Regions from separate parts of the Lysinibacillus sp. NPDC097868 genome, predicted to be linked through region 2. Evidence: riboswitches for the same ligand, from Rfam matches in the RefSeq annotation. Region 2 holds a riboswitch; the other holds the start of a gene.
What was found. Region 2 has a riboswitch for cyclic di-GMP ahead of ACIQXJ_RS02980 (hypothetical protein). Riboswitches for the same ligand answer to the same signal wherever they lie in the genome.
Positions count from the first base shown of each region.

Region 1 (3,430 bases), on a different contig from region 2:
ATTTGTTACTGTATCTCCTACCTGTATACCTTTATCCTTTAATGAGCTATCTAAAATAATTTCCTCATGTTTCACATTTTCAAATAGTGATGAATCGGTAGCAGTTACAAAGGCTACGCTTTGCTGCTTGCCTGCCTCATCATTTATAAAGCCCATTTGAATTGAGAAGGCTACAGCATCCTTTTGTTTGTTTAACATTTCATTTTGGGTACTGCTATCTATTTTTGACAGATTGTACGTTTCATCTGCATCCTCATTCATATAAAACTGTCCTGCCGGTAAATCTTTTATTAGCGCTGCATTGTCTTGCGATAGTCCGTTTGCTAAACCTGAAATAATAAAGGTTAATAAACTCACCAGAAAAACAATGGACCCTAAAATCAAAAATCGTACTTTATTTTTCTTCATTTCTTTTATAGCTAGGTTCATCTTAAAACCCCTCCTATTTCTTTTCACATTCTTAGAATATAGAGCCTAAATGAACAGAGCATGAACTGAAAATGAACGGAAGATGAACAAAGCATTACATTTGAATCCATGCTGAAGTTATTAATTATTTTTATAAAAGTTTTGCAGGCGTGCGAACGATTGCCAGCACTATTTTATTTGGCATTTCACCCTACCTGCTTTCAACGAAAAAACCTTCTACTCATAAACGGGAGTAGAAGGTTTAAACCATAGTATTGAAATTCGAGCACAATAGGTTAACAGCTTTTATGGACATTCATCAATAGCTATAGCAATTTAAATTAAAGCTAATAGTTGTTTCGCAAAAGTTTTAAAATCGTCAAGATGCTGCTTAACCATTTCCACCTGTTGTAAATATTTTTAATAATCCCTACCATGTCAAAAGTAGTTTACAACTAAACTACCTTCCTCTTACTAAAGTAATTTACACATAACATATTGCCTATCAATAAACTACTTTATTATACTATTTAATGATAAACCTTCACCATATTACCCTATTGGAGGGTGGTAAAATATAGGACAAATTGTTCTTTGGTAATTATTTTCGCTATGCTATTCTTTATAGTAGAAAAATTGAATAGGCAAACCTAAAGAAATTTAGGGACGCAAAGCTATAGGGACTAAGGTTTATAACTATGTCAGCCAGTTGCCGAAGAGTACATACTACTTTTTGTTTAGTAAGGTCATAAAAAAAACAAATTGCTGAAAAAATGTTTTTTTAATATAGCTTCTAAAAGATAAATTTTTATCTTTTAGTTTTTCAGTGTCCATAAACAAATGGGTATATTTGTATGTTTTTTATTGTATCCTTATTTGAAATAAAACTACTCTTTATGAGTAGTTTTTTTATGTACTCCGTTGGAAGAAATTCAAAACTTCATAAGGAGGAAATATATATGAAAGTTGTAAAGATTGTAACAGTATCTGCTCTAGCTTTAAATTTAGTCGGCGGTCCATTGAATGTTTTGGCAAGTGAAAATCCGAATGGAAACATTGTCAAAACTTCAGCTGTAGCGAGTACTAAACATACGATAGCTTCGGTGAAAAAGTTTGATTTGTATGGAACAGATATTTTAAAGGAATACGATGACGTATTTAAGATGGCTAACACTAACATTAAATCGATTACTAACAACGGTGGAAAATATGCAAGTTCTACTATTGATAAAGCAATTGATGGCGATATGAATACCCATTGGGAAACAGGGACACCAAATAGTGCGTCGTTCACAAATGAAGTCGTTATACAGTTCAATGACGTAGCTACGTTAAATAGAATTGTTTACGCTGCACGTCAATCAACTACAAAAGGTAAAGGTTTTGCACAGCAGTTTGAAATTTATAGCTCAACATCCGATTCGGGCAATGATTTTACACTCGTTTCATCAGGTGAATATAAAGGTTCTACTGGTGATATCGTCGAAATCCAGTTTGACCCAACAGAATTTAAACGTGTAAAATTTGTTTTCACTAAAGCAAATCAAGATTGGGCAAGTGCATCAGAGTTTCAGTTTTATAAAGAAGATGCACTCTCTGACAAAATGGCAACCCTATTTACTGATGACACAATGAGCGCTGTTAATGACAAGTTCCACTCGATGGATGCACTCAATCAATTAGATGCTGAAGCACAAGGACACCCCTTCTATGCTCAATTTAAAGAAGATATCGACAATGCAAAAGTGCTCCTAAGCAACGAAGCAATCGAAGCTACAACAGCAGTAACTTCATCATTCAGCCATTACGCAAATGAAGCATATTCTAAGTTATTTAGAATGGACTACAAAAATATTAAAAGTATTCGCAATAACGGCGGGCACTGGGCAAGCGCAGTTATCGAAAATGCCATCGATGGTAATGTCAATACATATTGGGAAACAAATAGTAGCAACACAGCTACATTCTCAAATGAAGTAGAAGTCGAATTTATCGAGCCTGTCACATTAAATCGTATTATTTACGGGGCAAGACCCTCTGACCTTAAAGGCTTTGCTGAGGAATTTGAAATTTATGCTTCACAAACATCGAAAGGCGATACGTATGAGCTTGTTGCAACAGGTAAACACAATATAGTTGCTGGATTAGTCGAAGCGAAGTTTGAACCAACTACATTTAAACGAGTAAAATTTAATTTTAAAAAGTCTGATCGAAATTGGGCAACTTTATCAGAATTAGCATTTTATAAAGAAGATACAATCAACGATAAAATGGCAAAGTTATTTACTGATGGAACGATGGATACAGTTTCACCAGAATTTAATAGCCTTGAACAAATTAACGCATTAGAAGAAGAAGCAAAAACACATCCACTGTACGATACTTATAAAGAAAACATTGAGTTAGCAAAAAAAATCATTAAAGGTGAAGTCGTTACAGAAGGAAGAATCATCGTAGCTGAACAACACGGGAACATGGTAAAGCATGCCAATGAGAATTTAAAATTCGGGTTCGGCAATAATTTACAACCAACTGGTCTTGCTGCACAACCTGGTGATGAAATCATCGTTTACGTCGACGCAGCAGCAAATGGTCCTCTACCACACTTATCATTCACGCAACAAGAAGGTGCTTGGAACAGTTGGAGAAGAGACGTCAGCTTAAAAGTTGGTAAAAACGTCATTACCGTTCCTGCAATTTCTAAAACTTCAGCTTATAACAAGGCTGTAACACCAGGCGGCACAATCTATATTGATAATCCATATACAGCACAAGAGCAAGGAAAAGCACCTACATTACGTTTTGAAGGTGTTGATAGAATTCCTTTTGCTACGAAATCTACCAATGTGGAGGAGTTCAAACAATTTTTAATCGACTATAAGAACAAAATCGATGAAGACATGGCGAAACATCCAAAAGTCGAAGATCGCGAAGTACTTGATATCGTTGAAGTTGTAAGTGACCATTTATTCTGGACAGGTACTGCAACAGGTGCTTATAAAACGTATATTGAAAATGGCTA
Region 1 covers NZ_JBIWBS010000002.1:302,120-305,549, reverse strand. Annotated here, with positions in the region: gene ACIQXJ_RS16295 (ABC transporter permease) at 1-429, opposite strand, end outside; cyclic di-GMP riboswitch class I at 1,042-1,125, shown strand; gene ACIQXJ_RS16290 (NPCBM/NEW2 domain-containing protein) at 1,368-3,430, shown strand, end outside.
Region 1: another riboswitch for cyclic di-GMP. It lies ahead of ACIQXJ_RS16290 (NPCBM/NEW2 domain-containing protein); the one in region 2 lies ahead of ACIQXJ_RS02980 (hypothetical protein).

Region 2 (3,430 bases):
CCGTTCGTACCTGCAAGATGTACAATCTGTAGTTTTCTCTCTGGGTTTCCTACGAGTGCTAATGCCTCTTCAATAGCTTTTAGACCAGGCTTAATGATATCGTCGCTTGTTAATGCCCATTTTTTCTTATATATATCAAACTGTGGAATCATCGTACTTCCTCCTGCAACCATTGGCGAACTTCCGCTATAAAATAAAGTGAGCCAGTAATAACAACAATATCTTGAAGGCCCTTGCTTTGTATAACAGATCGGACGACTGCTTGCCAATTTGCATCATATTGTTTGTCATTATGCGTTGACAGCATCGCTAATTTTTCAGCTGGCATGGCATTTGGCAAGCCAATTTGCGTAAAGGACATGGATGAAGCGATTCCATCCATTAGAGCAATACTATTTGCATGATCCTTATCAGAAAGCGCTGCATAAATGAAGCGATAATGATGATTTGGATAGACTGTCTGAAGTGTTTGAATTAACGCGGCAGTTCCTTCAGAATTATGAGCACCGTCTAGCACGATATTATTTGGAAATTGTTCAAAGCGTCCTACCCACTGTGCATTTTGTAGCGCTTGACGCAAAGATAGTTCTGTTAGTTGAATATGACCTTGCTCACGTAAAATATCCATTGCTGTAATGGCAAGACTAGCATTCGCAATTTGATGCTCACCAGCCATTTTTAGTTGGATATCATTTATTTCAACATTTCCGTTACGATAGTTAAAGGTTTGCATACCAATCCCTTGATTTTTTGCCATTACGTAAAAATCGTTTCCTAAAACAAGGCATTTCGCATGACGTTCTTGTGCAACTTTTTGAATAACCTCAAGCGCCTCATCGTTTTTAACGCCTACCACAACAGGTACACCTTCTTTAATAATACCTGCCTTTTCAAATGCAACTTTCGCATACGTATCGCCTAAAAATGCAGTATGCTCCAATGAAATTGTCGTAATAATTGAAACAAGTGGTGTGATGACATTTGTCGCATCTAAGCGACCGCCAAGCCCTGTTTCAATTAGCGCAAAATCTACTTCTTCTTCAGCAAAATACTGGAACATAATAAGTGTTACGACCTCAAAAAAGCTCGGATAGTCCCCATTATAATGTGCCTCAATAATTGAAGCGATATTGTTCATATACAGTAAAAATTGCTCGTCAGAAATTTGCGTGCCATTGATAGTCATTCGTTCATTAACGCGCGTTAAATGTGGTGAAGTAAAAGCTCCTACTCGATAACCTGCATCCTCTAACATTTCCCTCAACACATTTACTGTAGATCCTTTGCCATTGGAACCAGCTAAATGTATAGTTTGTAGCTTGTTTTGCGGGTCTCCCAAACGGGCCAATACTTCACGCATCATTACTAATGGCTCACGTTTAAAATCAACTGCTTTTAATGTAAAAATAAAATCTGTACATGCTTTTATCGTTGTAAACAAAAGAAACACTCCCTCTCACTCTAGTATAAAGGGTGTCAGGCACACAAACAATTCAGACACAATTTTAAAAACACACAGAAAAGCACTTTAGCAGTGATTATCTGTGTGTTTTCAACTAGTTTATTTCAAATAAACAGCAAATTAATGTAATTGATGGACACCTAATAGCGCACCCATATCATCTAAAATAATTTTTGCATCATTATTTAAAAGTGGCAAAACATCCGACCTTTGCACTAATTCAAACGAGTTCTTTAATGTTCTTTTCAACATTGAAATATCAAAATTCGAACAATACTCATTAATCTGATTAATAACTAGTAAATCTGTACGTGTTAATGTTTTTTTCACTTCATTTTGTCCATTGCTATTCGCTAAAACATGTTTAATAAGAACGCGCCCGCTTGCGTTTAATAAGCGATAGTATTTCGCTTCCGATAGCTTTAGAAGATTTGCCTCTATCAGCCCTCTTGCATTAACAAAATCTAAATCATCACAGGCTTTGTTCACCTTCACTACTATTGTTCCAATGTTTCCAGACATGATAAACCTCCATTTTTATTTTTCATAACAAAGAAAAAAGCCATTCTAATCAACATAGAATAGCCATAAAAAAATGAAATTACTTTAAATGGTAACCAGGCAATCGTAGTTGAAAGAATACAATTCTCTCTTCACCTTAGACCCTAGGCTTTGCGTCCTAACCTTTCGGATAGTTTGCCTTTATCTATTATCCTAACTATATTGTATAATACTATACATTTTTACCTAACTCAATACATATCTTTTGGCTCATAAAAAGAAAAATAGCAGATGACTTTTTTCGCCATCTGCTATTTCTATAAATTACTATGTTATTACATATTTTTTAGTTCTTCTAAACGTTTTAAAACAACGGCATGTTTTTCTTCATAGTCAGCTAATTTTTCGCGTTCCGCGTTAACCAATGCCTCGGGTGCTTTTGAAACAAATTTCTCATTTGACAGCTTACCAGTTACAAGCTTCACTTCTTTAGCCCATTTTTCTAATTCTTTTTCCAGACGAGCAACCTCTTCCTCCAAGTTGATAAGTCCCACAAGTGGTAAGAATAGCTCTGCCCCTGTAACTACGGCAGTCATCGATTGTCCTGGCGCCTCTAAGCCTTCACCAATTGTTAATGACTCTGGATTACAGAATTTTTCTAAATAGCCTTTATTGGCTTCAAGAATGGCAACTGTAGCAGCATCCTTAGCAGAAATGTATAATGGTACTTTTTTGCTCATTGGTGTGTTAACTTCCGCACGAATATTGCGCACTGAACGTATAATATCCATAAGAAGCTTCATATTGTCTGCTTCCTCTGCAAAGTGTAGGTCTGTGCGTACAGTTGGCCATGCTGCAACTGTAATCGACTCACCTTCATGTGGTAAATGTTGCCAAATTTCTTCTGTAATGAATGGCATAAGCGGATGTAATAGACGCATTGTTTGGTCTAGTACATATGCTAGTATAGAACGAGTCGTTTTCTTAGCAGCTTCATCGTCACCATTCATTGGTAATTTCGCCATTTCAATATACCAAGAACAGAAATCATCCCAAATGAAGTTATATAGCTCACGACCTACTTCACCGAATTCATAGCGCTCTGCTAATGATGTTACACGTTCAATCGTTTCATTTAAACGAGTTAGAATCCACTTATCAGCCACTGATTTTTCACCAGTCAAGTCGATTTCATCATATGTCATACCATCCATGTTCATTAATGCAAAACGAGAAGCATTCCAAATTTTATTAGCAAAGTTCCAAACAGACTCTACTTTTTCCGTTGTATAACGTAAATCTTGACCAGGAGATGAGCCTGTTGCTAAGAAATAACGAAGTGAATCAGCACCGTATTTCTCAATAACATCCATAGGATCAACACCATTACCAAGTGATTTACTCATCTTACGTCCTTCACCATCACGTACTAATCCATGGATTAATACATCTTTGAATGGGCGTTGT
Region 2 covers NZ_JBIWBS010000001.1:645,843-649,272, reverse strand. Annotated here, with positions in the region: gene ACIQXJ_RS02990 (bifunctional folylpolyglutamate synthase/dihydrofolate synthase) at 1-152, opposite strand, end outside; gene ACIQXJ_RS02985 (bifunctional folylpolyglutamate synthase/dihydrofolate synthase) at 149-1,441, opposite strand; gene ACIQXJ_RS02980 (hypothetical protein) at 1,583-1,984, opposite strand; cyclic di-GMP riboswitch class I at 2,072-2,173, opposite strand; gene ACIQXJ_RS02975 (valine--tRNA ligase) at 2,299-3,430, opposite strand, start outside.